One region of the Methylobacterium sp. Leaf93 genome, then DNA from elsewhere that is predicted to be linked to it. Evidence: predicted binding sites of a transcription regulator. Region 1 holds the regulator's gene; the other holds the start of a gene.

Region 1 (14,626 bases):
GAGCTCCAGCCGGCCGAGGCCCTCACCACCCTGCGCGGACGGACTCATTTCGCCCGCATCATCGGCATCGGGCATCAGCGCTCACACGGACTCAAGGGCGGTGCCATCGTCGATCTCGAGGCCGCCGAAGGGGCGATCCGCCAGGCGGTCCACGCCGCCGAGCGGATGGCCAAGGTCGAGGTCCAGTCGGTCATCGTCAACATCTCCGGCGGTCGCCTCGGCTCGCAGCATTTCGAGGCGAATGTCGGCGTCCGCAGCGGCACCGTCATGGGCGCCGACGTGGAACGCGCCCTGGAGACGGCGAGCGCCCATGGCGTCAGCCCCGGCCGCACCGTGCTCCACGCCCTTCCCACCGGCTACGCCATCGACGGACAGGGCGCGGTCATCGATCCCACCGGGATGATCGGCGAGTCCCTCGGCGTCGATCTCCACGTGGTCACGGCGGAGGCCGCCGCCGCCCGCAACCTGATGCTGGCGGTGGAACATTGCCATCTCGGCGTCGAGGCGGTGATCGCCACCCCCTATGCGGCCGGGCTCTCCGCCCTCGTCGACGACGAGGCCGAGATGGGCGTCTGCGTCGTCGACATGGGCGGCGGCACCACCAGCTTCGGCGTCTTCGAGGGCGGGCACCTCGTCCACGTGGACGCCCTGGCGGTGGGCGGCCACCACGTCACCATGGACATCGCCCGCGGCCTCTCCACCCGGGTGGTGGCGGCCGAGCGTCTCAAGACCCTGTACGGCTCGGCGATCTCCACCGCCTCCGACGAGCGCGACATGATCGCGGTCCACGGGGTCGGCGAGGACGAGGGCGACGCCCCCACCCACGTGCCGCGCTCGCAGCTCGTGCGGATCATCAAGCCGCGGGTGGAGGAGATCGTCGAACTCGTTCGCGATCGTCTGCGCAACGCAGGCTTCGCCGCCCAGGCCGGCCGCCGGGTGGTGCTGACGGGGGGCGCGAGCCAGCTCGTCGGCCTGCCCGAGGTCGCCCGCCGGGTGATGCAGGGCCAGGTGCGGATCGGCCGGCCGCTGGGCATCCGCGGCCTGCCGGAGGCCGCCAAGGGACCCGCCTTCTCCGCCGCGGTGGGCCTGCTGGTCTACCCGCAGGTGGCGCATGCGGAGCATTTCGAGCCGCGGGGGCAGGGCGCCTTCGCGGGCACCGGAACCGACGGCTACATCCCCCGCGTGTACCGCTGGTTGCGGGAGAGTTTCTAGGGACGAGGCCCGCCCCCGAAAGGGGGTGCGGCGACGACACAATCGGCGCCTTTGCGGAGGCGCTCATCGGCAACGCGAAAACGGCACGAAGGGCTCGACACCATGGCCATCTCTCTCCAGGCGCCTGACATCCGCGAACTCAAGCCCCGCATCACCGTCTTCGGTGTCGGCGGCGCCGGCGGCAACGCCGTCAACAACATGATCGAATCCGGCCTGCTGGGCTGCGAGTTCGTCGTCGCCAACACGGACGCCCAGGCGCTCACCTCCTCCAAGGCCGAGCGCGTGATCCAGATGGGTCTCGGCGTGACGCAGGGGCTCGGCGCCGGTTCGCACCCCGAGGTCGGCTCGGCCGCCGCCGACGAGGTCATCGACGAGATCCGTGACCAGCTCTCGGGCGCCCACATGTGCTTCATCACCGCCGGCATGGGCGGCGGCACCGGCACCGGTGCGGCTCCGGTCATCGCCCGCGCCGCCCGCGACATGGGCATCCTCACCGTCGGCGTCGTGACCAAGCCCTTCCAGTTCGAGGGCGTGCGCCGCATGCGCACCGCCGAGGCCGGCATCCAGGAGCTCCAGGCCGCCGTCGACACCCTGATCGTCATCCCGAACCAGAACCTGTTCCGGGTCGCCAACGAGAAGACCACCTTCGCCGACGCCTTCGCCATGGCCGATCAGGTGCTCTATTCGGGCGTCGCCTGCATCACCGACCTGATGGTCAAGGAAGGCCTCATCAACCTCGACTTCGCCGACGTCCGCGCGATCATGCGCGGCATGGGCAAGGCGATGATGGGCACCGGCGAGGCCTCCGGCGAGAAGCGCGCCAACCGCGCCGCCGAAGCCGCCATCGCCAACCCGCTCCTCGACGACGTGTCGATGAAGGGCGCGCGCGGCCTCCTGATCTCCATCACCGGCGGCAACGACCTCACCCTCTACGAACTCGACGAAGCCGCCACCCGCATCCGTGAGGAAGTGGATTCGGACGCCAACATCATCCTCGGCGCCACCTTCGACGAGAGCCTCGACGGCATCATCCGCGTCTCCGTGGTGGCCACCGGCATCGAGCCGGCGCTGATCACCGCGCATTCGCAGAACAACCCCGAAATCGTCCAGACCGAGCAACGGATCGCGGAAGTGGCCGAGCGCCTGCGTGCGGAAGCGAGGGCCAGGGCGGCACAGCCCGCCCCCACCTTTCGTGCCCCCGAGCAGCCGCTGACCGCTCCGAACGCCGCCCCCCAGGCGCAGATCCAGCCGCAGGCCCCGCGCCCGGCGGCGTCCGAGCCGGTGGCCATGGCCCCCGAGCCCCTGCGCATGGAAGCCCAGGCCGCTCCGATGGCCCGCGACGAGGTCGTCCTGACCCAGACGCAGCCGCGCACCGCCATGGCCTACGAGCCCGCCCCGGCCCCGGTCCAGGCTCCGGCCCCCGTGCAGCAGGTCGCCGGCCCGTTCGTGCCGCCGCGTCCGGCTGTGGCCGTGGCCCGCGCCCCGCGCATGCCGCAGATCCAGGACCTGCCGATGCCCGGTCAGGCCCAGCTCCGCGCCCAGCGCGGTGAGGAGCCGGCCGAGCCGGCGGGGGATTCCAAGCGGATGACCCTGCTGCGCCGCCTCGCCACCGTCGGCTTCGGCGGACGTCGCGAGGAGGCCGAGGCCGCCCCGCTGCCGCCGATGCGCGCTCCCGCCCCGCAGCAGCCGGCCCCCCAGCCGGAATACGCCAAGCGGGCGCCCGTGGCGGCTCCCCCGGCCTATCGTCCGGCCCAGGGCAACCTCGATGCACAGGGACGTGTGGCGCCCCAGCCCCGTCTGATGGATGACGACCAGCTCGAAATCCCGGCCTTCCTGCGTCGTCAGGCGAACTGAAACGCCACGCTAAGCGGCCGTAGCGGTTTTTATGCAACAAACCCGGGGTCTCAGGACCCCGGGCTTAACGTGCTTTTAAGTCATTGTCTGAAAACGCTTATTTGGAACGTGTCCGAGAAGCGTGTCTGTAACAGAGCGTAAGAAAGCGTGATTTGGCTAACGCTTCGGCCGCCGCGTATACGATTTTTGGAACGAAAAAGGCGCGGCGGTTTCGCCGTCAGCGCTCGCAGGGGCTTCAAGCAGCGGACGGGTCAAAAGGCGGCGCAATCCCGTAATCCAGGGAGAGCGAGCCTGATCACGGCCGAGGGCTAGGGAATGCGGACGAACCAACAGATCACTCTCAAGGGCCCGGCCACGCTGCGTGGCATCGGTGTCCATTCCGGCAAGCCGGTGGAGATCACTCTCCACCCCGCTGCGGCCAATCACGGTATCTGCTTCCTCCGTACCGGAATGCCCACGGGCCACGATCGGCTCATCAAGGCCCACCACGCCTGCGTCTCCGCCACCGAGTTGTGCACCGTCATCGGTGACGTGGAGAGCGGCGCGGTCGCCACCATCGAGCACCTGATGTCCGCCCTCTTCGGACTCGGCATCGACAACGTCCTCGTCGAGATCGACGGGCCGGAAATGCCGATCCTGGACGGCAGCGCCCGCCTCTACGTCGAAGCCATCGACGCCGTCGGCATCGCCACATGCGGAGCTCCCCGCCGCTGGATCAAGGTGCTTCGCACCGTCCGCATCGAGGTAGGACGCGCCTTCGCCGAACTCCGCCCCATCGATCGGGGCTTCCGCCTCGACGTCGAGATCGACTTCGACAACCCGGTGATCGGCCGCAGCCGCAAGGCGATGGACCTGAACCCCGCCTCCTACCGCCGCGAAATCGCCAATGCCCGCACCTTCGGCATGATGAAGGATGTGGAGCGCTACTGGAAAGCCGGCTTCGCCCTCGGCGCCTCCCTCGAGAACACCGTGGCGGTCGGCGACAACGCCGTCGTCAACCCCGAGGGCCTGCGCTACGCCGACGAGTTCGTGCGGCACAAGTATCTCGATGCCGTCGGCGACCTGGCGCTGGCCGGCCTGCCGATCCAGGGTGCCTACCGCTCCTATTGCGGCGGCCACCGGATGAATGTTGGCGTCCTCGACGCGCTGTTCGCCGACCGCGCCAACTACACGATCGTCGAAGCGTCCGGCGCCCGCCGCGAGACCACCCGGCCGGAATTCGGCGTCGGTCTCAGCCTCGCCGCCTTCGCCAGCGACCTGTAACCGACAAGCAACATCCTCGCTTCGAATGCGTCCGCCGCTCGGCCGCCGCTTTCACGCCCAAATCGGACGCCACTGGTGAATCGTCCGTGACAAGAGGCGAGGTCGCGTGTGCCCCATCGAGGCACATGGGCCGTGGCACCGTGCCGTCAGCCGCTCGACCGACATATGTATGGCTTGACGATGCGGCCCCCTTGCAGGGCGCATCTGTTGGGGGAACCGGAATGCGTCTCAACGATCGTAACCGCGGGGCGACGGCAGCCGTGCTCCTGACGCTGTGTGGCTTCGGCCTCGGCGGCTGCGACGCCCTCGACTCGATCAATCCCTTCGCCGAGAAGTACAAGCCCGAGGTCATTCCCGACGTCCCGGCCGACAAGCTCTACAGCGAGGGCCTGGCCAAGATGGAAGACAAGGACTTCGAGGGCGCGTCGAAGAAGTTCGGCGAACTCGACAAGGCCTATGCCTATTCTGACTGGTCGCGCAAAGCGCTGCTGATGACCGCCTACTCGAATTACGAGGGCGCCAAGTACGACGACGCCATCAACGCCTCGAAGCGCTACCTGCAGCGCCACCCGGCGAGCAAGGACGCGGCCTACGCCCAGTACCTGATGGCGATGTCGCATTATAAGCAGATCCCCGACGTGACCCGCGATCAGGACCGCTCCGAGAAGGCGCTGGCCGGTCTGCAGGAGCTCGTCCAGAAATATCCGACCTCCGAATACGCGGCGGACGCCAAGGCCAAGATCCAGATCACCCGCGACCAGCTCGCTGGCAAGGAGATGGAAGTCGGCCGCTTCTATCTGGAGCGCCGCAACTTCCCCGCCGCGATCAACCGGTTCCGCGATGTGGTGAGCAAGTACCAGACGACCCGCCACGCGGAAGAAGCGCTGGAGCGTCTGGTCGAGGCCTACATGGCGCTCGGCATCACCGCCGAGGCGCAGACCGCCGCCGCCGTGCTCGGCCACAACTTCCCCGACAGCCCCTGGTACAAGGATGCGTTCGCGCTCCTGCAGAACGGCGGCCTTGAGCCCCGCGAGGAGAAATCCTCCTGGCTCAGCAAGGTCTATCGTGGCGTCATCGGCCGCACCGCCGACGCGCGCTAACAGCGCATCGTCCCGGCCCGCGACGACACGCTTATCGTCAGCGGGCCATTTTTCGGGTGAAGCGGCCGCCGCTTCGCCGTAAGACGTGGCCACCGTATCCAACGAGGCCCACCCCGCGGCATGCTGAGCCAGCTCGCGATCCGCGACATCGTTCTCATCGATAAGCTCGCCCTGAACTTCCGCGAAGGCCTCAGCGTCCTGACCGGGGAGACGGGTGCGGGCAAATCGATCCTGCTCGACGCCTTCGCCCTGGCCCTGGGCGGGCGCGGCGATGGCGGCCTCGTGCGCCACGGCGAAGGGCAGGGCGGTGTCACCGCCGTGTTCGACGTACCCCTCGACCATCCCGCCCGCCGCCTCGCGGCCGAGGCCGATATCGACACCGAGGGCGACCTGATCCTGCGCCGCGTGCAGATGGCCGACGGCCGCACCCGCGCCTTCGTCAACGATCAGGCCGTGGGCGTGCAGGTCCTGCGGGCCATCGGCGCCACCCTGGTGGAGATCCACGGCCAGCACGACGACCGGGCGCTGGCCGATCCCGGTACCCACCGCGCCATCCTCGACGCTTTCGGCGGGTTGCAGGCCCCCCTCGCGGCGGTGGGCGAGGCGGCCAAGCGCGTGCGCGCCGCCCGCTCGGCTCTCGCCGAGCACCGCGCCAGGGTCGAGGCCGCCCGCAAGGAGGTCGATTTCCTGCGCCATGCGGCGTCGGAACTGGAGACGCTCGATCCCCAGGCCGGGGAGGAGACGTCGCTCGCCGAGCGCCGCATGGTCATGCAGCAGAGCGAGAAGGTGGCCCGCGAGCTCTCCGAGGCCATCGAGGCGGCGGGCGGCCCGAATTCGGCCGTGTCCCATCTGTCCTCGGCCATGCGCAAGCTGGAGCGGCGGGCGAGCCAGATCCCGGCTTTGGTGGAGCCCTGCATCGCCGCCCTCGACGCCGCGCTGTCCGCCCTCGACGAGGCCCATTCGGTCCTCGACACGGCCCTGCGCGAATCCGAGTTCGATCCGCGCGAGCTGGAGCAGGTGGAAGAAAGGCTCTTCGCGCTCCGCGCGGCCTCCCGCAAGTATCAGGTGCCGGTGGACGACCTCGCCGCCTTGCGCCAGCGCTACGAGGCCGATGTGGCCGCCATCGATGCCGGCGAGGAAGCCCTCGGCGGCCTTGAGGCGACGCTGGCCCAGGCCGAGGCGGCCTATGCCAAGGCCGCCACCAAGCTCGGGGAGGGCCGCCGCAAGGCCGCCAAGGCCCTCGACCTCGCCGTGAAGGCCGAACTGCCGCCGCTCAAGTTGGAGCGCGCCCGCTTCATCACCGAGATCGTTACCGACCCGGAATCGCGTGACCCGGCGGGCTACGACCGCGTCGAGTTCTGGGCGCAGACCAACCCTGGAACGCGGCCCGGCCCGATGATGAAGGTGGCGTCGGGCGGCGAGCTCTCGCGCTTCATGTTGGCCCTCAAGGTGGTGCTGGCCGACAAGGGCTCGGCCCCGACCCTGATCTTCGACGAGATCGATACCGGCGTCGGCGGCGCCGTGGCCGATGCCATCGGCGCCCGCCTCGCCCGTCTCGCGGCCGGCGTCCAGGTCGTGGCCGTCACCCATGCGCCTCAGGTCGCCGCGCGGGCCGAGACGCATTTCCTCATCGCCAAGGACCCGGTGAAGGGCCGCGACCGTGTCGCCACCCGCGTCTCCGCCCTGGAAGCGCCCGCCCGTCGGGAGGAGATCGCCCGCATGCTGGCTGGCGCCACCGTGACCGACGAGGCCCGCGCGGCGGCCGCACGCCTTCTTCAATCTACGGATGCCTGACGCGCGATCTTAACCTTCGGTTAACCATCTTGCGCGATGGTATGGGTACGACGCAGGGAATCTTATGGAAACGCGTCGCCACATCGGGAGATCGCGTGATGGATCTGGGAGACGGTGAGACCGATCCCCGGCCTGTGAACGAGTCGGACGGAATGCCGATTCTGACGAGTCCGACCCGCCACCATCTCGGCGGCACCCTCCGGGCGATCTACGAAGACACGTTCGACACGCAGCCGATTCCGGACGGCCAGATCGACCTTCTGCTGCGCCTCCGGCACAAGGAACGCGACCGCCGCCGCGTGGGCTGAGGCGGTCCCGGTTCCTTCATCCCGGCCGGCCGCCCGTCGCCGCTACCAGCGGCGAGCCCCCGGCATGCGCTGGTACTCGGCGCCGCGGATCAGGGTCATCACCGCGTCGAGCTCCGCCAGCAGGGCGCGCTCGTCCTCGCCGGCCTTCGCGACCTCGTCCGGATCGGTCCCGAACTGCCGGCGCTGCTCGGCACGGGTGAGCTCGAGCTCCAGATCCTCCCTGCGCGCATGCAGGGCGAGGAAATCGGCATCGCCTTCACCCCCGGTGGGTGTCACGCTCGATTCGTTCTCCAAGTCGCTGACCTTCCAGGACGGCTGGCGAGACGGGCTGCTCCGTCGTCGACATCGCCGAATCGTATAACGCGCGAGGCCGCAAAACCGTGCCGCCTCGTCCGGGCATCGGTCCACACCCCGCGTTCTCCCTGTCCCACACCGCTCAGGCGGTCAACGGGTGGCCCCTGTCATCGATCTGTCATGGCTCCGTCATAGAGCCAGCATGATCGGGCAGGTAACGGTGCGCTGCAGCAGGATTGCTCTTGCAGCGCGGCACGTATAGCGCCCGGACAGAATACGGAGAGCCACCGTGAAACCCTTCCATTTCGCCCTTGCCATCGGGCTCGCCACCGCGCAGTTCGGCGCCGTCGCCCAGGCCGCCGACATCACCGGTGCCGGCGCGACCTTCCCCTTCCCGGTCTATTCGAAATGGGCCGAAGCCTACCGCAAGGAGACCGGCACGGGCCTCAACTACCAGTCCATCGGCTCGGGCGGCGGCATCAAGCAGATCCAGGCCAAGACCGTCGATTTCGGCGCCACCGACGCGCCGCTCAAGGGCCCGGCCCTGGAGAAGGACGGCCTCGTCCAGTTCCCCACCGTCATGGGCGGCGTCGTCACCGTCGTGAACATCGCCGGTGTCGAGCCGGGCAAGCTCAAGCTCACCGGTGAGCTCATCGCCGACATCTACGCCAACAAGATCACCAAGTGGAGCGATGCCAAGATCGCTGCGGTGAATCAGGGGCTGAAGCTCCCCGACTCGCCGATCACCCCGGTCTACCGTTCGGACGCGTCCGGCACGACCAGCATCTTCACCACCTATCTCAGCGCGGTCTCCGAGAGCTGGAAGAAGGAATTCGGTGCGGCCACTACGGTCAGCTGGCCTGCCGGCCAGGGCGGCAAGGGCAACGAGGGCGTCACCGCCACCGTCAAGCAGGTGCCGAACTCCATCGGCTACGTGGAATCGGCCTATGCCAAGCAGAACAAGCTCAGCTACTCGCTGATCCAGAACAAGGCCGGCAAGTTCCCGGCTCCCGACGACAAAGCGTTCCAGGCCGCCGCCGCCTCCGCCGACTGGAAGGCCGCCCCGGGCTTCGGCATCTCCCTCGTCAACCAGGCCGGTGACGATGCCTGGCCGATCACCGCCGCCACCTTCATCCTCGTCTACAAGGACCCGGCCGATCCGGCCAAGTCCGCCGACGTGCTGAAGTTCTTCGACTGGGCCTACAAGAACGGCGACAAGCTCGCCACCGACCTCGACTACGTGCCGCTGCCGGACAACGTCGTCTCCCTCGTCCACACCGAGTGGAAAGAGATCAAGGGCAAGGACGGCAAGCCCGTCTTCTAAGGCAGCCTTCCAGCTGAAATCCTAAAACCGCGCAGGCCCGGCAAAAACGCCGGGCCTGCGCCACGAGTGGACGCGGTGTTCCACCTCGCCACTCGCTACCTCGCACTATACGAGCCCTCAAGGTGAAGAAGCAGACGTCGGATGGCCGCCTTGACTGAACAGATTTCGTTGGCCCGCACGGGCTCCCCCGCTCGCAAGAAGCCGGGCGGCCTCGGCGACCAACTCTTCCGCGCCGCCTCCTACGCGTCGGCGCTGCTGGTCCTCCTCTTCCTCGCGGGCATCCTGGCCTCCATCGCCTATGGCGGCTGGCCGGCCTTCAAGGAGTTCGGCTTCGGCTTTGTCACCTCCAGCGCCTGGAACATCGGCCAGGAGCAGTACGGCGCCCTCGTGGCCATCGTCGGCACCCTGGTCTCGGCCCTTCTCGCCCTCGTCATCGGCGTGCCGATCTCCATCGGCATCGCCGTCTACCTCACCCAGCTCTGCCCCGGCTGGGCGAGGAAGCCCGTCTCGATGACGATCGAGCTCCTCGCCTCGGTGCCGAGCATCATCTACGGCATGTGGGGCCTGTTCATCTTCGCCCCGCTCTTCGCCCATTACGTGCAGATGCCGGTGTCGAGCCTGGTCGAGGGCCTGCCCATCGTCGGCACGCTGTTCTACGCCCGCGTTCCCTCCGGCGTCGGCATCCTCACGGCGGGCATCATCCTCGCCATCATGATCGTGCCCTTCGTCGCCTCGATCACCCGCGACATGCTCGACCAGATCCCCACCGTGCTGCGCGAGAGCGCCTACGGCATCGGCTGCACCACCTGGGAGGTGGTCCGCCACGTCCTGGTGCCGCAGGCGTCCGTGTCGATCATCGGCGCGGTGATGCTCGGCCTCGGCCGCGCGCTCGGCGAGACCATGGCGGTGACCTTCGTCATCGGCAACGCCAACCGCCTGTCCGGCTCGATCTTCGATCCCGGCTCCACCATCGCCTCGCGCATCGCCAACGAGTTCAACGAGGCCGACGGCATGCAGCTCAACTCGCTGATGGCGCTCGGCTGCATCCTCTTCGTCATCACCTTCGTCGTCCTGATCGTCGCACGCCTGCTCGTCCGGCGCGTGAAGGTCGCCTGAGCCCTCTGGAGCCCGAACCATGGACGCCGTGAACACCCTCACCACCAACGACGCGCCGCCGCTCAAGGCCAGCCGCGTCCGGTCGAGCCGCCGCGTGGCGGACAAGCTGCTTATCGTCGGAAGCACCGTGGCGACGCTGATCGGCATCGTGGTGCTGGGCTCGATCCTGCTCATGCTCATCGTCGAGGGCGTGAAGGGCTTCTCGCCGCTGCTTTTCACCGAGCCGACGCCCGGCCCCGGATCGGAAGGTGGCGGCATCGCCAACGCCATCCTCGGCAGCCTGGTCCTGACCCTGATCGGCATCGTCATCGCGACGCCGGTGGGCGTCATGGCCGGCACCTATCTCGCCGAGTACGGCCGCCACTCGAAGCTCGCCGACGTGATCCGCTTCCTCAACGACATCCTGCTCTCGGCGCCCTCGATTCTCATCGGCCTGTTCGTCTACACCCTGATGGTGCGGCCGATGGGGACCTATTCGGGCTGGGCCGGCGGGGTGGCGCTGGCCATCATCGCCACCCCGGTGATCGTGCGCACCACCGAGGACATGCTGCGCCTCGTGCCCTCGACGCTCCGCGAGGCCGGCGCGGCTTTGGGCGCACCGCCCTCCATCGTCATCAAGAGCATCACCTGGCGCGGTGCCAGCGCCGGCATCGTCACCGGCATCATTCTGGCGCTCGCCCGCATCGCCGGCGAGACCGCGCCGCTGCTCTTCACCGCGCTCAACAACAACAGCTGGTTCTCACCCAACCTCATGGGCGGCATCCCGAACCTTCCGGTGATGATCTACCAGTTCGCCCTCTCGCCCTACTCGAACTGGCAGCAGCTCGCCTGGGCCGGCGCCCTCCTCATCACCGCCACGATCCTCGCCCTCTCGATCGTGGCCCGCTTCGTCATCAAGAGCGAGCGGGCGCGCTGACCCCGCGCCCCCGTCCCATCCCGCCCTCGACAAGGACACGCACCCGATGAACGCCGCTCCCGCGATCACGCAAGCTCAGCTGACCGGCCGCCACAAGGCCGACGAGCAGGCCCCCGTGCGCATCGCCGTGAAGGACCTGAACTTCTATTACGGCTCCTTCCACGGCTTGAAGTCGGTCAACCTCAACTTCCACGACCGGCAGGTCACCGCGCTGATCGGCCCGTCCGGCTGCGGGAAGTCGACCCTCCTGCGCACCTTCAACCGGATCTACAGCCTCTACCCCGAGCAGCGCGCCGAGGGGCAGATCCTCCTCGACGGCCAGAACGTCCTCGACGCCAAGGTCGATCTCAACGAGCTGCGCTCGCGCATCGGCATGGTGTTCCAGAAGCCGACGCCGTTCCCGATGTCGATCTATGACAACGTCGCCTTCGGCCTGCGCCTCTACGAGAAGCTGCCCAAGGCCGATCTCGACGTCCGCGTCGAGGAATCCCTGCGCAAGGCCGCCCTCTGGGACGAGGTGAAGGACAAGCTCAAGCAGTCGGGCATGGGTCTGTCGGGCGGCCAGCAGCAGCGCCTCTGCATCGCCCGCACCGTGGCCCAGCGCCCCGAGGTGATCCTGTTCGACGAGCCGACCTCGGCCCTCGACCCGATCTCCACGGGCCGCATCGAGGAACTGATCGAGCAGCTGCGCTCCGAGTTCACGATCGTCATCGTCACGCACAACATGCAGCAGGCGGCACGCATCTCGCAGTTCACGGCGTTCATGTATCTCGGCGAGCTGGTGGAGTTCGGCCCCACCACGCGGATCTTCATGAACCCCGAGAAGCGCCAGACCCAGGACTACATCACCGGCCGCTTCGGCTGAGCCCGCCGGGGCCGCGTTCCGCGGCACCGGTCCCGATCTACGCGATGCGGGCCGCCCGAGGCGGCCTCGGTCGAGGAGTGCGAGCATGTCCACCCACATCGTCAGTTCCTACGACACGGAACTGGAAAACCTGCGCCGCTCGATTTCCGAGATGGGCGGGATCGCCGAGAAGATGATGACCGATTCCGGCAACGCCCTGGTGCGCCGGGACGTGCCCCTGGCCCAGGCGGTGATCGGCGCCGACAAGCGCCTCGATGCCCTCCAGCACGAGATCGAGGAGCGGGCGATCCTGCTCATCGCCAAGCGTCAGCCCCTCGCCATCGACCTGCGCGAGACGGTCTCGGCCATCCGCGTCTCGAACGATCTCGAGCGCATCGGCGACCTGTCGAAGAACGTCGCCAAGCGCGTAGTGGCCATCGCCGAGCAGATTCAGCCGCAGAAGATCGTCATCGCCGTCCAGCACATGGGCGACCTGGTGCAGGAGCAGCTGAAGGACGTCCTCGACGCCTATGCGAGCCAGGACGTGAAGGCCGCCCTCGACGTCTGGGAGCGTGACGACGCCATCGACGCGCTCTACAACTCGCTCTTCCGCGAATTGCTGACCTACATGATGGAAGACCCGCGCAACATCTCGTTCTGCACGCATCTGCTGTTCTGCGCCAAGAACATCGAGCGGATCGGCGACCACACCACCAACATCGCCGAGACGATCCACTACCTCGTCACCGGCACGAACGATCTGGCCGAACAGGATCGCCCGAAGAACGACGCGTCGAACTACGCCACCGTGTCTTTGCCCGCCAGCGCCTGACCGTCCCTCCGGTCGGGCCATTCCGGCACGATCCTCGCGCGGTTGTCCTGTGCGTGACGGGACGGCCGCCCTCACCCTGAAAACACCCGCATGAGTACGCGCATCTTGATCGTCGAGGACGAGGAGGCCCTGACCCTTCTCCTCCGCTACAACCTCGAAGCGGAAGGCTTCGTCGTCGATACCGCCGCCCGCGGCGACGAGGCCGATCTGCGCCTTCAGGAGCAGGTGCCCGACCTCGTCCTCCTCGACTGGATGATGCCCGGTCTCTCCGGTATCGAGCTGTGCCGCCGTATCCGCGCCCGGCGCGAGACCGAGCGGCTGCCGGTGATCATGCTGACGGCGCGGGGCGAGGAGGGCGACCGCATCCGCGGCCTCGGCACCGGCGCCGACGATTACATCGTCAAGCCGTTCTCGGTGCCGGAACTGCTCGCCCGGGTCCGCGCGCTCCTGCGCCGGGCCAAGCCCAGCCACGTGGCGGACCTGCTCGTCGCCGGCAACATCGAGCTCGACCGCGTCAGCCACCGCATCCGCCGCCAGGGCCGCGAGATCCATCTCGGACCCACCGAGTTCAAGCTCCTCGAATTCCTGATGCGGAGCCCCGGCCGGGTATTCTCGCGCGAGCAACTCCTCGACGGGGTCTGGGGGCACGACGTCTATATCGACGAGCGCACGGTGGACGTGCATGTGGGCCGCCTGCGCAAGGCCATCAACCGCCCGCGCCAGAGCGACCCGATCCGCACCGTGCGTGGCTCCGGCTATTCCTTCGACGAGATGTTCTCGACGGACGAGTGAGACCACGGCCGGGTTCGCGCTGCTCCGTCCAGACGAGCACCCCCATCGTGACGAAGGCGGGTGGCCTTGCCTCCGGGCCACCACCGCGAGCCGATGCCATTCCTGCCGATACGAGATCGTGAGGTCGATCCCGGACTTCCGGCGGTCGTTCCGACACGATCTCGCTTCCCGGAGGGCTAAGCAGATTCACGTTGGCAAGACAACGCTTCACCCTGCTTGGCTCTTCGCTGTGTCGCGGGTTTTCTATCGCAGAACCGGGGGCCGCTTCCGCGAAACCTGCTCAGGGACACGCCGCCTGATGAGGGTCAGGCTGCTCGTACCGTCGTCAGGAACTGCCCGACCTCGGTGGCGAGGTGCTCGGATTGGCGCGACAGTTCGGAGGCCGCCTCAAGCACCCGGCTCGCGGCCGTACCCGTTTCTTCGGCCGCGCCAGCGACTCCCGAGATATTGCTCGTCACCGCGCCTGTGCCCGTCGCCGCCCTGGAAACGTTGCGCACGATCTCCTGGGTCGCCGCACCCTGCTGCTCCACGGCCGCCGCGATCGAGGTCGCCACACCACTGATCTCGCGGATACGCCCGGCGATGCCGTCGATGGCCGTGACCGCCTGACCTGTCGAAGACTGGATGCGGCCGATCTGACCGACGATCTCTTCCGTTGCTTTCGCGGTCTGGTTCGCGAGTTCCTTGACCTCGGCTGCGACCACCGCGAAGCCTCGTCCGGCCTCGCCTGCGCGGGCAGCCTCGATGGTCGCGTTGAGCGCCAGGAGGTTGGTTTGACCGGCGATGCCGGAGATCATTGCCACCACGTCACCGATGCGGGTGGCCGCTTCGCTCAAATCCCGCACCAGCACGGCGGTCTCGCCGGCCTCAGCCACCGCGCGGGTGGCGAGATCGGCCGAACCGTCGACCTGCCGGCCGATCTCCTGCACCGACGAACCGAGTTCTTCCGTCGCCACCGCCACTGTGTTGACATTCGA
Region 2 (14,626 bases), on a different contig from region 1:
GGGTCGGCAACCGCGAGGTTCCGGTCACCGAGGAGGCGACGTTCTCGACCCCGTTCGGGACTTTGCTGCGCTTCAGGAAGGACATCGATTCCGAGCAGCCCAAGGTGCTCGTCGTCGCGCCGCTCTCGGGCCATTTCGCCACGCTGCTACGCGGCACGGTGCGCACCCTGCTGGCCGATCACGACGTCTACATCACCGATTGGCACAATGCCCGCGACGTGCCGCTCGCCGACGGCCCGTTCGGGTTCGACGATTACGTCGATCACCTGGTGCAGTTCCTCGGCGTGATGGGCGAGGGCTCGCATGTCGTGGCGGTCTGTCAGCCGGCGGTCCAGGCGCTCGCCGCCGCCGCCGTCATGGCCCAGTCGAAGGACATCGCACATCCGCGCAGCATGACGCTCATGGCCGGGCCGGTGGATTGCCGCATCAGCCCGACCTCGGTGAACAAGCTCGCCACCTCGAAGCCGATCGCGTGGTTCGAGAAGAACCTCATCGCCACGGTGCCCCAGCGTCATGCGGGGGCCGGCCGGCGGGTCTATCCCGGCTTCATGCAGGTCTCGGCCTTCGTCTCGATGAACGCCAAGCGTCACCAGCAGAGCCATGCCGACCTGTTCTGGCACTTCGCCAATGGCGAGACCGACAAGGCCAACCAGATCGAGACTTTCTACGACGAGTATTTCGCCGTTCTCGACCTCGCGGCCGAGTTCTACATCGAAACAGTCCAGACGGTATTCCAGGATTACACCCTCGCCAAGAACGAGCTGACTTATCGCGGGAACCCCATCGATATGCGGTCCATCCGCAAGACCGCGCTGATGACCGTGGAGGGTGAGCGCGACGACATCTGCGCCGTCGGGCAGACCATGGCGGCGCACGACCTGTGCAGCAGCCTCCCCTCGCACATGAAGAGCCACCATCTACAGGCGGGCGTGGGCCATTACGGCGTCTTCACCGGCCGCAAGTGGGAAGGCCAGACCTACCCCCTCGTGCGCAACTTCATCCAGTCGCACGCATGAAGATGCGGGTCCGGCTCAGGATTTAGCCGAGGGTGGTTGGAACTCGTGTCCGCTTGGTGTATGAGCCTGCCCCAAGTGAGTTTTCAGCGTCGATTCGAGACCGTCACACATAGGTCCCTCCCTGGAGCGATCCAGGGTCTGGGGCTATTGGCGGTTTGCCCTCGTCGGACAGGCGGGGGTATTCGGAGAGGGCGCCGTTCGACAATCATACGTCTCTAAAGGATCAAGTCCGTTGCAGGTACTCGTTCGCGATAACAACGTCGACCAGGCACTCCGCGTTCTCAAGAAGAAGATGCAGCGCGAGGGCATCTTCCGCGAGATGAAGCAGCGCAAGGCCTACGAGAAGCCCTCCGTGCGCAAGGCTCGCGAGAAGGCTGAGGCCGTGCGCCGCGCCCGCAAGCAGGCCCGCAAGACCGCCATCCGTGAGGGCCTGATCGCCGCTCCGAAGCCGAAGCCCCGTTTCGGCGCCGGTGCACCGCGTCGTCCGGGCGGCTCGCCCTTCGCTCCGAGCGCCGCTCCCTCGACCAACGTCGCCTCGTAAGGCCGAGCGGCCGGTCTCGCACCGGCCCTTCTTCGATCCTACACGACGCCCGGCCGCGGAAGCGGCCCGGGCGTCGTGTCGTTTCAGGCGATGCCCACGGCAGCGGACGCGTGCTCCGCCTCCACCAGCACGTCGAGGGCGCGCCAGGGCTTCTGCATATAGACCGCCTGTTCGGGCAGGCGGCCGGTGCTGCGCTCGTCGTAGCCGGAGGTCAGGACCATGCGCACGTCGGGCCAGCGCCGCTCCACCGTCCGCGCCAGGGCGATGCCGTCCATGGCCCCGCCGAGGCGCACATCGGCGAAGAGGAGGGCGACGTTCAGTCCCTTGCGCTCTAGGACGCCGATGGCCGCCTCGGCGCTGTCACAGGCGATGACGTCGAGATCGGTCTCTTCGAGAATGGCGGTGGCGAGGTCGCGGACCGCCGCATCGTCCTCCACCACCAGGGCAACGGGGCCATCGATCTGAGCCCGCGCTGCGGCGCCATCGGTCGAGCGGATTGTGCGATCCATGAGGTCACTTTCCAAGGAATGAGGCCAGGCACGATGCCGGCCCTGCGGGGCGTCGTGCGCCCGGTCGATGATTCGATGATGCCGAGGCTGCGCCGCCGGGCCGGGATCGGCAAGGGTATGATGCGCCGCCACGGCCATGCGCCTCCCGCAACGAAAGACAGGGAACCGCCTCAAAGCGGGCATGGTGGCCCTCTATGATACCGGCATGCACGAAATCGGGCACGCTTGCGCATCGTCCGCGCAGACGCACAAGGTTCAGGCATGCTGCGATGCATTAACGATCTGTTCACCGCAAAAGATCGAATGTTACAGTTCAACGACCGTCAAGCTGGATCATGGAACGGTTTCTGTTTCCCGATCCGGGGAGGGGTGCCGAAACAGGGGGTTGTTGCTCAGTCATGTGCCGCTTTCTCGCCTATAGCGGTGATCCGGTCTTCCTGACCGATCTCGTCTGCGCCCCGACGCACTCGCTGGTGCATCAGTCGCTGCACGCCACCGAGGCGAAGACGGAGACCAACGGCGACGGTTTCGGCATCGGCTGGTACGGTGAGCGGGCCGATCCCGGCCAGTATCGCGACGTCTGCCCGGCCTGGTCGGACGAGAACCTCGTCAACCTCTGCCAGCAGGTCCGGGCGCGGATGTTCTTCGCCCATGTCCGCGCCTCCACCGGCACGGCCACCACGCGGGCGAACTGCCACCCCTTCGCCCATGGCCGGCACCTGTTCATGCATAACGGCCAGATCGGCGGTTATCACCGCATCAAGCGGCGGATCGAGGCCCTGATCCCGGACGCGCTCTACGAAGCGCGGCGCGGCACCACCGATTCCGAGGCGATCTTCCTCCTGGCCCTGGCCAACGGCCTCGCCGAAGACCCGATCGGCGCCATGGCCGAAACTCTCTCCACGGTCCGCGACCTGATGCAGGCGGCCGGAATCACCGAGGCCCTGCGCTTCACCTCCGTCGTCACCGACGGCGAGACCCTGACGGCCTATCGCTGGGCCTGCGACGGCCGCCCGCCGAGTCTCTATTACCGCCAGACCGAGACCGGCCTCGTGGTGGTCTCCGAGCCCATCGACGATTGCAAGGAGGGCTGGATCGTGATCCCGCGCGGCGGCACGCTGCAGGCCACGCGCGGGGGCACGGTGACGGTGAAGGGCGCCGACGAGGCGCGGGTCCGCATCGCCGCCTGAGACCGCTCCCGAGGGTTGCGGCACAAAGGGTTGCGGCGCTGGCGCGAAGGGCGGACAACCCATGCTCCTTCGAGAGCGTGAGCCGCCGATGACCGACACGGACGTGACCCTTCACATCGCCGGGGCGTGGACGCCCGGTTCCGACGCGCGGACCATTCCCGTCCTCAACCCAGCCACCGGCGACGCCATCGGCACCGTGGCGGTGGCGACGCGCAACGATCTCGACCGCGCCCTGGAGGCCGCCCGTCGCGGATTCGCTGAATGGCGAAGGGTCGCTGCCTTCGATCGCGCCAAGGTGATGCGGCGGGCCGCCGATCTGCTCCGTTCGCGCGTCGACGACATCGCCCGGACGATGACCCTGGAACAGGGCAAGCCGCTGGCGGAGGCGCGGGTGGAGACGCTTGCCGCCGCCGACGTCATCGACTGGTTCGCCGAGGAAGGGAAACGCGCCTACGGCCGCATCATCCCCGCCCGCGTGCCGGGCGTGACCCAGATGGTTCTGCGCGAGCCGGTGGGCCCCGTGGCGGCTTTCACACCCTGGAACTTCCCGATCAACCAGGCCGTTCGCAAGCTGTCGGCGGCGCTCTGCACCGGCTGCTCGGTGATCCTGAAAGGGCCGGAGGATACACCGGCCAGCTGCGCCGAGCTCGTCCGCGCCTTCCTCGATGCCGGGGTTCCGGGTGACGTGCTGTCCCTGGTCTTCGGCGATCCGGCCGAGATCTCGTCCTACCTCATCCCGCATCCGGTCATCGCCAAGATCTCGTTCACCGGCTCCACTCCGGTGGGCAAGGAGCTCGCGGCTTTGGCCGGGCGCCACATGAAGCGCATCACCATGGAGCTCGGTGGCCACGCCCCCGCCCTGGTCTTCGCCGATGCGGATGTGGAGAAGGCCGTCTCGGTGCTCGGCGCCAACAAATTCCGCAATGCCGGGCAGGTCTGCGTCGCGCCGACGCGCTTCCTCATCCACGATTCCGTCTACGACCGCTTCGTCGAGGGATTCGTGGCGCATGCAGAGGGCATCAGGGTCGGCGACGGGCTCGATCCCGAGACCCAGATGGGGCCGCTGATCCATGCCCGCCGGCGCGAGGCGATGGAATCCCTCGTGGCCGACGCCGTGGCGCAGGGCGCGGAACTCCGCACCGGCGGCAAGCGCATCGGCAACCGCGGCCATTTCTTCGAACCGACTGTGCTCGCCGAGACCCCGCTCACCGCGCGGATCATGAACGAGGAGCCGTTCGGCCCCGTGGCCCTGGTCCAGCGCTTTTCCGACGACGACGCGGCCTTCGCCGAGGCCAACCGGCTACCCTATGGTCTGGCCGCCTACGCCTACACCCGCTCCGCCTCCCGCGCGACCGAGATCGCCGCTCGGGTCGAGAGCGGCATGCTCGGCATCAACCATCACGGTCTCGCCTTCCCCGAAACCCCCTTCGGCGGCATCAAGGATTCCGGCTACGGCAGCGAGGGCGGCTCGGAGGCGATCGAGGCCTATCTGACGACGAAGTTCGTGAGCCAGGCAAGCGCCTGAACACCCGCATTCGGTAGGCTCGACAAGCAAAACGCTCCATGGGGCAGACCCCATGGAGCGATGATGTACGCCGTTGCTCCGGCCCCGCTCACGGTAACCGCCTTAGCGGGTCGCGGGGTCGACGATTTCGGCGACGATGCGCCGGGTGGCGGGAGCACGCGGGGTCAGGGCCGGCGTGGTGGTCAGTTCGGAGGCCGGGCGCACGGCAGCCGTGACGCGGGCCTGCTCCCGATAGAGCGTGGGGGTGACGGTGATGCGCTCGTCGGCGGTCGCGGTACCGACCAGGGTGGCGGAGGCGAGAGCGGCGAGGACAAGGCTACGAACGGTCATGACGAGGATCCCTCAGCTGTTCCGGGGCCAATGCCCCGTTGCATGAGAGGGATATATTTTGCGTCGCACCATTCATCAAACAGATGGTATCGATAACCGATATCGACGTCGTCAATTCCGATGAACCGCATGCGCTTCGTGAGACGAAGCCGGTCACCCCATCCTCGCCTCGTGCCGAGGCGAGGCTTCGGACGGCCTGAGCACACTGGCTCTGTCGATGGTTCTCAGTAACGCACCGTCGCCCGCAGGCCGAACACGGCCGCGTTCTTGATCCGGGCGCCATTGGGATCGCGCGGATTGGGCACACCGCCGCTGGGACGGAACACGTACTGAACGTCCGGCTGCACGGTCACGCCCGGTCCCAGCACGGCCTGATAGGTCGCCTCGAGGACCGCCTCGCTGCTGCGCCGGGGCATGTTCGTCCCGGCCAGTAGGATCGTGTCGGTGTCCAAACCGCGCGCCGCGTCCGAGATCCGCGCGATGGCGACGGCGACCCCGATCGTGTCATCGGAGCGGCCCTTGAAGAGGCCCTTATAGGCGATGCCGGCATCGGCGTAGAAATCCACGATGTTGCGGTCGGAGGGCGCCCCGGACACGCGCAGGAACACGCTGGCGCCGTCGTTGGGATCGTCGGGTTCGCGGTAGATGGTCTGGTCGATGATGCCGTAGAGGCCGCTGTCGCCCCGGAAGCGTCGGGCGATGCCGGTGGTGGACGGATCTGCCAGCGAGCGCCCGGCCGTGTCGAAGCGCTGGCTGTCGAACCGGCCGAAATGGTGCCACCCCCCCAGGGTCACCGTGCCGGGATCGCCGACATCGCCCTGCGCGATGTTGTAGGCGTAGGCGGCTTCCGCGATGACCAGAGCGGGATCGTTGGTGCGGAAGTTCGTGCCGGTGCGGTTGCGGCGCTGCGGATCGAGATCGCTGGGAAAAGGCCCCGCCGGATCGCCGTCGAAGAGGCCGACCTGAAGGGAAAAGTTCTGATTGGGCACGTATTTCGCGCGGATCGCCGGCACCGCCAGGGGATAGATCGGCCCGCCGCTCGGCAGCACCTCGGCCATGATGTTGGGCCAGCCGAAGGTGGAGTTGATGAACAACGTGCCGGTCTGGCTCACGGCGAATTCGGTATCGGCCGCGATCTGACCGACCTTCAGGCTGAACTGGCCGTCGAACAGTTTCTGCTCCAGCCAGAGCTCGTAGAGCCGCGAGGAGGGCAATGCCTCGATGGCGCTCACGGTGATGAAATTGTTGACGTAGTAGCGCGACAGGCCGGTGCCGTGGATGAGGTAGAGGTTGGTGTGGAAAGCCGCCCCGTACCAGCCCGCCAGCGTTTCGAGGTCGGCATCAAACTGGACGTCGAGCCGTCCCTCAACGATGCCACCGCGCCGCGCGCCGCCCGTCGCATTGCCGAAGCTCTCGCCGATATAAGTGAGGCTGTATTCGATGCCCTTGGTCTTCAGGAACGAGCGCAGGCCGTAGGGATCGCCATAGGGGCCGAGCTGGTCCTGGATCGAGGTGTTGAGGTTGGCCGAAGGCTTGGCCGAGGTCACCGACTGCGCCACCGATGTCTGCGGATCGCCGCCGGCGCCGCGCGGCGAGCCGATGTCGAGCCCCTCCAGGGCCAGGCGCGCCTGCCGCGCCGCGATCTCGGCGGCGGTCTGGGCGTGGGCGCCCGACACAGCAAGGCCCGATAACAGGGCTGCGGACGCCGCGAGAGGAAACGAGCGGAGCATCATCCCTCGGAAAAAAGCATGTCCCGGGGCGACCGTCCCCGCTCGTGCTCTATCACGACGAGCATGACAGGGCTGCAACCGAGCCGAGGCAGCTGGGCGACCAGCGGCTTTCCCCGTCCGGTGTGTCACGCTGCCCACATCCGCATCGGGACAGCGCTGGAAACAGCGCTTTACCGGCCGGTCCAGTTCGGCGGGCGCTTGGCCAGGAAGGCCTCCATGCCCTCGCGGAAATCGGCGCTGGTGTAGCACATCAGGATGAGGTCATCGCCGGGGCGCTCGCCCTCCGCCTCTGCCTCGGCGTCTAGCCGGCGCAGGCCTTCCTTGGTGGCCCGCAGGGTCAGCGGTGCATGGCCGGCGAGCTGCGTCGCGAGTTCCGTCGCCCTGGCGGCGAGGGCGGCGGCATCCTCCACCACCTCGCCGACGAGGCCGGCCGCGAGCGCCTCCTCCGCGCCGAACAGGCGGGCCGTGAAGATCATGTCCTTCACCCGGGCGGGACCGATGAGGCCGGACAGGCGCCGCAGGTTGGACATCGACAGGCAATTGCCCAGAGTCCGCGCGATGGGAAAGCCGAACCGGGCGTCACGCGTGGCGATGCGCAGGTCGCAGGAGGCGGCGATGGCGGTCCCGCCGCCAGTACAGGCGCCGGCGACGGCGGCGATGACGGGCACGCGCAGACGCTCGAGCGCGCCCAGGACCCTGTCCATGAAGCGCTCGTAGCCGAGGGCATCCTCGGGACGGGAGAAATCACGGAACTGACTGATGTCGGTGCCGGCGGCGAAGGCTTTCTCGCCGGCGCCGGTGATGACGAGGACCTTGATCCGCTCGTCCGCCTCGATCCTGTCGCAGAGGTCGATGAGGCCCTGATACATCGCGAAGGTCAGCGCGTTGCGCGCCTGCGGCCGGTTGAGAACGATGCGGGCGATGCCCGCCTCGTCGGTGGCGAACAGGATCTCGTCGGTGGCGCTCATGCGGGATTCCCATGCCGGACCGGCCGAGAATCGGCCCGTCCGATACGGGTCTTGCCCATCCCGGCCGCTTTGGGCAACCGCATCCGGCCGAGCAGTACCCCCGTTTGGTCAGAAGAGGGCGGGGACGAACATCTCCTGCGGCACCGGCTGGCGGGCATAATCCTCGTGGCGCATGCGCTCGGGCAGATGCACCGGCGGGTGCTCCACGTCGCCATAAGGGATTTGCGTGAGGAGATGGCTGATGCAATTGAGGCGGGCCTTCTTCTTGTCCACGGCCTCGACCACCCACCAGGGCGCTTCGGGAATATGCGTGCGGGCGAGCATCACTTCCTTCGCCTTGGTGTAATCCTCCCAGCGGCGACGGGATTCGACGTCCATCGGCGAGAGCTTCCATTGTTTCAGGGGATCGTGGATGCGCATGTTGAAGCGCAGCTCCTGCTCTTCGTCGGTAATCGAGAACCAGTATTTCAGCACGATGATGCCGGACCGCACCAGCATGCGCTCGAATTCCGGCGCGGACTGGAAGAATTCCTCGTACTGGTCCGGGGTGCAGAAGCCCATCACGCGCTCGACGCCGGCCCGATTGTACCAGGAGCGGTCGAACAGCACGATCTCGCCGCCCGCCGGCAGATGCGCCACGTAGCGCTGGAAGTACCATTGCGTGCGCTCGCGCTCGTTCGGAGCCGGGAGCGCAGCCACGCGGCAGACGCGGGGATTAAGACGCTGAGTGATGCGCTTGATCGCGCCGCCCTTGCCGGCCGAATCCCGTCCCTCGAAGATCACGACCACGCGTAGTTTCTGGGCCTGGACCCAATCCTGGAGACGAACCAGCTCGTGTTGCAGCCGGAACAGCTCCCGGAAATAGATCTTCCGGTCCATGGTGGGCAGACGAGGTTTGGCATCGATTTCGCTAACGAGCTGCTCGAGGCGCTCGTCTTCGAGCTCCATCTCGAGCTCTTCATCGAAATCGTCCGCCATCTCTCGACGAATAGCCTCGATATCGAAAGGGCGAGTCCCGGCGCGCGTGCCATCCATAGTATTGCCTTCCTGATGAATGGGAATCATCCGGGCGCTTGGATCACAACTGTATGACAGTGAGGAGACCCTGCCGGCAGCAGCAAACAAATTTCTTTATTAGAATCGTTTAATTCAGCATCGAAGGCCGGGGGATTAAGAATCGCTGGACTCCTGCTCAGCTTCTGGTATGCGGCGTTTATTGAATCGATACGAGTTTCGCCGACACCTGAGCGGCAAGACAATGATTTGAACGGTCTTAGAAGACGCACTTCATTGTCGATGCGTAACAAATACATGCCCAGAGGAGCAAAAGGCTCTTTCATCAGCTACATAATAGGAGATAAAATACCATGGAACGTTACATAGTCCGTTTCGTCAAGCCGGTATCCCTCGCTGTCATCACCTTCTTCTCAGTTTATTTTCTGACCGGAAGTTCCTTCATCGGATTGATCGTGAGCAGCATCCCGTTGTTGCTTGGCTGGCTCGGCATCATGGAAATGTTCGCCTACGGCATGGCGGCGACGGTGTTCATCGTTGCCGTCGTCTGGGCCGTCGTTCCGGCCGATATGAAGGTCTTCGTCGGACATCAGGCCACCGCTTTCACACAAGAGCTCCGCAAGGAAGCGGACAAGGGTCTGAACCGCAAGGAAGCCGACGGCAGCGTCAAGGAAGCCGACAAGGGCGTCGTGACCCGCTGAGGATAGCCAATCGTCGTCGCCCCCGCCTGCGGATCGCTTGACCCGCAGGTCGAGCATCGATCGGCGGAGGTGCCCCTCCGTCATCACAGTGTCGCCCAGCGTTGCGATCCAGCGCGATAGTGAGCCGGCATTTTGCCGGCCATGATCGCCGCGACCGCACCATGCAGCACCTTCTCATTGAGGAATCCCCCCTCCCGGGGCTGATCTTCGCCCTCACCTTCGACGCGGAGGGACGGGGACGCCAGGTTGGACCAGGGGACGGGATTCCCTCGCTGGACGACCCGGATCACGGCTTCGTCTGGCTCCATGTCGACCTCGTCGATGCGCGGACCGAGGCGCTCATCCTCGAAGGGCGCCTCGGCCCGGCCCGGCTCGCCGCCGCGACCTTCGCCCGCGACGAGCATCAGCGCGTCGTCGTGGACGGGCCCCATGCCGGTTTCGTCATCGCCGACCGGGAACGCGCCTTCGACGGTTCGTCGAGCGAGGAGCCGAACGGCCGTCTCCATTGCATCCTCGGCCCGCGCTTCCTCGTCAGCGGCCGTCGCCACGCCACGGCCTGCGCGGTGGCCGCCCGCGACGCGGTCTTGTCCGGCACCCTCGTCCCCGGCCCGGCCAAGCTGCTGGAGCGCTTCGTCGGCAGCACCGTCGAAGCGCTGATCGCCACGGCCGAGCGCCTGTCCTCCTCCCTCGACGCCATCGAGGACGACATGCTCGACGAGGCCAAGGCGGACGACCCGAGGCCCCTGGGACCGATCCGCCGCCAATCCGTGCGCTCCCACCGGCAGCTTGCCGGGTTGCGGGCGGTGTTCCACCGGCTCGAGGACGAAGCCGGCACGGAGGGAGATCAATTGCCCGAAGCGGTGGGCGCCATGGCCGCGCGGGTGGTCCAACGTCTCGATTCCCTCCACCGCGACATGCATGTCCTGTCCGAACGCAGCCGCTTGCTGCAGGACGAGATCGCCGCCCGCACCACCGCGCTCACCAACCGGCAGCTCTTCACCCTGTCGATCCTCACGGCCCTGTTCCTGCCGCCCACCCTGGTGACGGGCGTGTTCGGCATGAACACCAAGGGCCTGTTCTTTTCGGAATCCGACAATGGGTCGCTGCTCGCGCTGGGAATCGGCGCGCTCGCGGCGCTCGCCGTCTACCTCGTCATCCGCCGGCTCAGTCTCGCCGCCCGGCCCGGTTGATCCGGAACGCGAACGCGCCCACACCCCCCTCGATTCATCCGACCACCGGAGCCTTCCCCCGCATGGACTTCTTTCGCCGCTTCACCGTGCTCATGTGCGCGCCGAACTTCGACCCGGACGATCTCGAGGGCGTGCGCGTCCAGCAGATCATAGGCTCGGTGGAAAAGCTCGGCTTCGAGGTCGTCCGCGCCCGCCGCGTGGAGGACGCGGCCATCGCGGTCCAGACCGATGCCGCCATCGGCTGCATGGTGGTGGATTGGGGCAAGCGCGGCCTCGACGGCAAGGCCGCCGCCCTCATCAACCTGATGCGGAAGCGCGGGCTCGAAATGCCCATCGTCATCATGGTCCGGCGCAAGCGCCTGGAAGACATCCCCGTCGAAGTGCTCGACTTCATCGACGGCTACATCTTCCTCGCGGAAGAGACCCCGGACTACATCGCCCGCGGCCTCGTGAGCCGGGTCAAGCAATATGCCGAGACCCTGAAGACGCCCTTCTTCGGCGCGCTGGTGGACTATGCCGAGCAGGGCAACCAGCTCTGGACCTGCCCCGGCCATAACGGCGGCATCTTCTACAACCGCTCCCCCATCGGGCGCATCTTCGTGGAGCATCTCGGCGAGGCCGTGTTCCGCGACGACCTCGACAATTCCGTGCTCGATCTCGGCGACCTTTTGGTCCACGAAGGCCCGGCCTTGAAGGCGCAGAAGGAAGCCGCCGTCATCTTCGGGGCGGAAAAGACCTATTTCGTCCTCAACGGCACCTCGGCCTCCAACAAGATCGTGCTCTCGGCCCTGGTGGCGGAGGGCGACCTCGTCCTGTTCGACCGCAACAACCACAAGGCGGCCCATCACGGCGCCCTGTTCCTCGGCGGCGCGGTTCCGGTCTTCCTGGAGACCGACCGCAACTGCTTCGGCCTGATCGGCCCGATGTATCACGAGGCCCTCGACGAGGCGGCCATCCGTGAGAAGATCCGCACCAACCCCCTCATCACCGACAAGGAGGCCTGGAAGCGCGAACGCCCGTTCCGCGTGGCGGTGGTGGAGCAATGCACCTATGACGGCACGATCTACAACGCGCAGATGATCCTCGAGAAGATCGGGCATCTCTGCGACTACATCCTGTTCGACGAGGCCTGGGCGGGCTTCATGAAGTTCCACCCCCTCTTCGCCGGCCGCTTCGCCATGGGACTGAAGGGCCTCGACGAGACCTCGCCGGGCATCATCGCCACGCAATCGACCCACAAGCAGTTGGCGAGCTTCTCCCAGGCCTCGCAGATCCACACCAAGGACAGCCATATCCGCGGCCAGACCCGGCGCATCGAGCACCGGCGCTTCAACGAGACCTTCCTCGTCCACGCCTCGACCTCGCCGTTCTACCCGCTCTTCGCGTCGCTGGATGTCGGCGCGCAGATGATGAAGGGCCGCTCGGGCGTCGTCCTGTGGGACGACACGATCCGGCTCGGCATCGAATGGCGCAAGAAGGTCCGCGCCATCCGCCGCGAATTCGAGGAGAAGGAGGGCGATCCCCTGCGCCGCTGGTTCTTCGACCCCTTCGTGCCGGACACGGTGAAGGGCCCGGAGGGTAAGGTGCCGTGGGAGAGCGTCTCGACGGACGAGCTCGCCAGCGACGCGAAATACTGGGAGCTGACCCCCGGTGCCGCCTGGCACGGCTTCACCCATGTGGCGCCGAACTACGCCATGACCGACCCGAACAAGCTCACCGTGCTCACCCCCGGCTTCGACCGCCGCACGGGGCAATATGCCGATCACGGCGTACCGGCCCCGATCGTCGCCCAGTATCTGCGTGAAAACAGGATCGTGCCGGAGAAGAACGACCTCAACTCGCTCCTCTTCCTACTGACCCCGGGCGTCGAATCCTCCAAGGCCGGCACGCTCATCTCCGGCCTCGTGGCCTTCAAGCGCCTGCATGACGAGAACGTGCCGCTCGAGGATGCCATGCCGGAATTCGTCCGGCGCCGGCCCAACCGCTACAAGGGCGTGCGCCTGCGCGACCTCTGCGCGGATTTCCACGCCTTCCACCGCGAGCACGGCACCAGCACGCTCCAGCGCAAGCAGTTCGAGCCGGGGCACCTGCCCGAGATGGTGATGACCCCGAAGGAGGCGGTACAGCAACTCACCCGCAACAACGTCGATTACGTGCCGATCGCGGAAGCCGAGGGCCGTGTGGCGACGACCTTGCTTCTGGTCTACCCGCCGGGCATCGGCACGGTGCTGCCGGGCGAGCGACTGGACGAGCGGGCGAAACCCATGCTGGATTACTTCAAGATGTTCGAACGCTCGGCGAACCTGTTCCCGGGCTTCGAAGCCGAGATCCAGGGCGTGTTCCGCAACGTCGACCCCGACGGGACGATCCGGTTCTACACCTACGTCATGCGCGAGAACCGCCCGTGAGTCCGGACGGGCCGCCCACCGCCTCCGATCCCGAAGTGATCATCCGGCCGTCCTCGGATTCGGACGTGCCGGCCATGGTGGCGATCTACGCCCACCATATCCGGCGGGGCGTGGGGGATGTCGGCGATTTCGAGGAGGATCCGCTCCATCCCGACGACCTCAAGCGCCGCCGAAAGGCCATGCGCAAGAGGCGCCTGCCGCATCTCGTGGCCGATCGCGACGGGGTGGTGGCGGGCTATGCCTATGCCGTCCCGTTTCGCAAGCGCCCGGCCTATCGCTACACGCTCAAGCACTCGATCTACGTCCATCACGAGCACCTGAACGCCGGCATCGGCCGGCGCCTGCTCCCCGCGCTGATCGAGGCCTGCGCCGCCGGCGGCTACCGCCAGATGATCGGCTATATCGACGCGCAGAACGAGGCGTCCCTGCGGCTCCACGAAGCCTGCGGCTTCGTCCGCGTCGGTCTGCTTCCGGCGGTGGGCTACAAGTACGGCCGCTGGAGCGACAGCGTCATGGTCCAGCGGGCGCTCGGCACCGGCTCCACCGACCAGCCCGGCACCTGGACGCGCTCGGTGGAGGCGCTGGTGGCCGGGCACGAATGGGTGGGGAAGTAATCCCGCTCCGGTCTCAGGCCTCCTCCAGCCCGGCATCGACCCGCGCGGCCACGTCCTGTGAGACGTCCAGGGCCTCGGCCAATCGCTTCAGGAACTCCCGCTCCTGCAGTGTATCGGCATCGATGGCCAGACGCGCAGCCGCATAGAGGCGCGCGCCCTGCTCCGGCGACTCGACGCGCTCGGCGAGTTCGTCGATCTCGGCCGGGTCGGTAAGTTCCTTTTCGAGCCAGGCGCGCCCATCCCGGTCGATACCGGCCGCCTCCACCGCTGCGTCGAGGCGCCGGCGCTCCTGCTGGTCGACGATGCCGTCGGCCAGGGTCGCGGCCACCATGGCGCGCAGCATGATGCGCGCCTCGTCCTCGTCGACCTGGCTCAGATCGGGGGTCTCGGACGCCGCAGAGGGACGGAGTGCCCGCAGGGCCAGACCCGCGACGAGGGCGAGGCCGCCGAGGGCGGCCGTGGCGGCGATTCCCCCCTTGCGTGAGCGCACGAGCGCATCGACGATCTGTCTTGCATCGGCCATGGTAGTCGTCCTGAAGGCGGGTTGAGGGATCGGATTGGAAACGGACGAGCCCCGTCGCGGGTTCACGATGGGCGGTGCGGTGGAATGAACATGCCCCGTTCGTCCCCGGCAGAGCGCCCTCCCCCGGCAAGGGGAACCTGCACGGCGCGAAGGCAGCCAACGAGAGAGACCACATGACGATCACGCCCATCGAGCCGCGCCTGTCGGTCTCCGGCCAGCCGAACGAGACGGAGATCGCGGACCTGTCCACCAAGGGCTTTGCCCTGCTCATCAACAACCGTCCCGAAGGCGAGGAGCCGGACCAGTTGGGCAGCGAGGCCGAAGCGGCGGCGGCCGAGGCGGCGGGTCTCGCCTATCTGCACCTTCC

The links. Region 1 encodes PhoB, which activates phosphate uptake and scavenging genes when phosphate is short. Its sites were predicted from a motif close to TGTCATNNANCTGTCAT; they were not measured.
Region 2: the regulator PhoB is predicted to act here: its motif matches at 9,603-9,619, upstream of ASF26_RS21085 (CorA family divalent cation transporter).

What each region holds. Positions count from the first base shown of each region.
Region 1 is NZ_LMMS01000001.1:136,016-150,641, reverse strand. Features, by position in the region: gene ftsA (cell division protein FtsA) at 1-1,212, shown strand, start outside; gene ftsZ (cell division protein FtsZ) at 1,315-3,066, shown strand; gene lpxC (UDP-3-O-acyl-N-acetylglucosamine deacetylase) at 3,382-4,329, shown strand; gene ASF26_RS00690 (outer membrane protein assembly factor BamD) at 4,551-5,429, shown strand; gene recN (DNA repair protein RecN) at 5,550-7,223, shown strand; gene ASF26_RS00680 (hypothetical protein) at 7,322-7,531, shown strand; gene ASF26_RS00675 (hypothetical protein) at 7,574-7,825, opposite strand; gene pstS (phosphate ABC transporter substrate-binding protein PstS) at 8,115-9,149, shown strand; gene pstC (phosphate ABC transporter permease subunit PstC) at 9,291-10,265, shown strand; gene pstA (phosphate ABC transporter permease PstA) at 10,285-11,181, shown strand; gene pstB (phosphate ABC transporter ATP-binding protein PstB) at 11,228-12,046, shown strand; gene phoU (phosphate signaling complex protein PhoU) at 12,132-12,857, shown strand; gene phoB (phosphate regulon transcriptional regulator PhoB) at 12,948-13,649, shown strand; gene ASF26_RS00640 (methyl-accepting chemotaxis protein) at 13,955-14,626, opposite strand, start outside.
Region 2 is NZ_LMMS01000031.1:30,305-44,930, forward strand. Features, by position in the region: gene phaZ (polyhydroxyalkanoate depolymerase) at 1-1,016, shown strand, start outside; gene rpsU (30S ribosomal protein S21) at 1,249-1,557, shown strand; gene ASF26_RS21045 (response regulator) at 1,641-2,066, opposite strand; gene ASF26_RS21050 (class II glutamine amidotransferase) at 2,465-3,256, shown strand; gene ASF26_RS21055 (NAD-dependent succinate-semialdehyde dehydrogenase) at 3,345-4,781, shown strand; gene ASF26_RS21060 (hypothetical protein) at 4,884-5,111, opposite strand; gene ASF26_RS21065 (carbohydrate porin) at 5,336-6,844, opposite strand; gene ASF26_RS21070 (enoyl-CoA hydratase/isomerase family protein) at 7,012-7,809, opposite strand; gene ppk2 (polyphosphate kinase 2) at 7,918-8,844, opposite strand; gene ASF26_RS21080 (hypothetical protein) at 9,279-9,524, shown strand; gene ASF26_RS21085 (CorA family divalent cation transporter) at 9,686-10,714, shown strand; gene ASF26_RS21090 (Orn/Lys/Arg decarboxylase N-terminal domain-containing protein) at 10,777-13,122, shown strand; gene ASF26_RS21095 (GNAT family N-acetyltransferase) at 13,119-13,736, shown strand; gene ASF26_RS21100 (DUF533 domain-containing protein) at 13,750-14,259, opposite strand; gene ASF26_RS21105 (TIGR01244 family sulfur transferase) at 14,433-14,626, shown strand, end outside.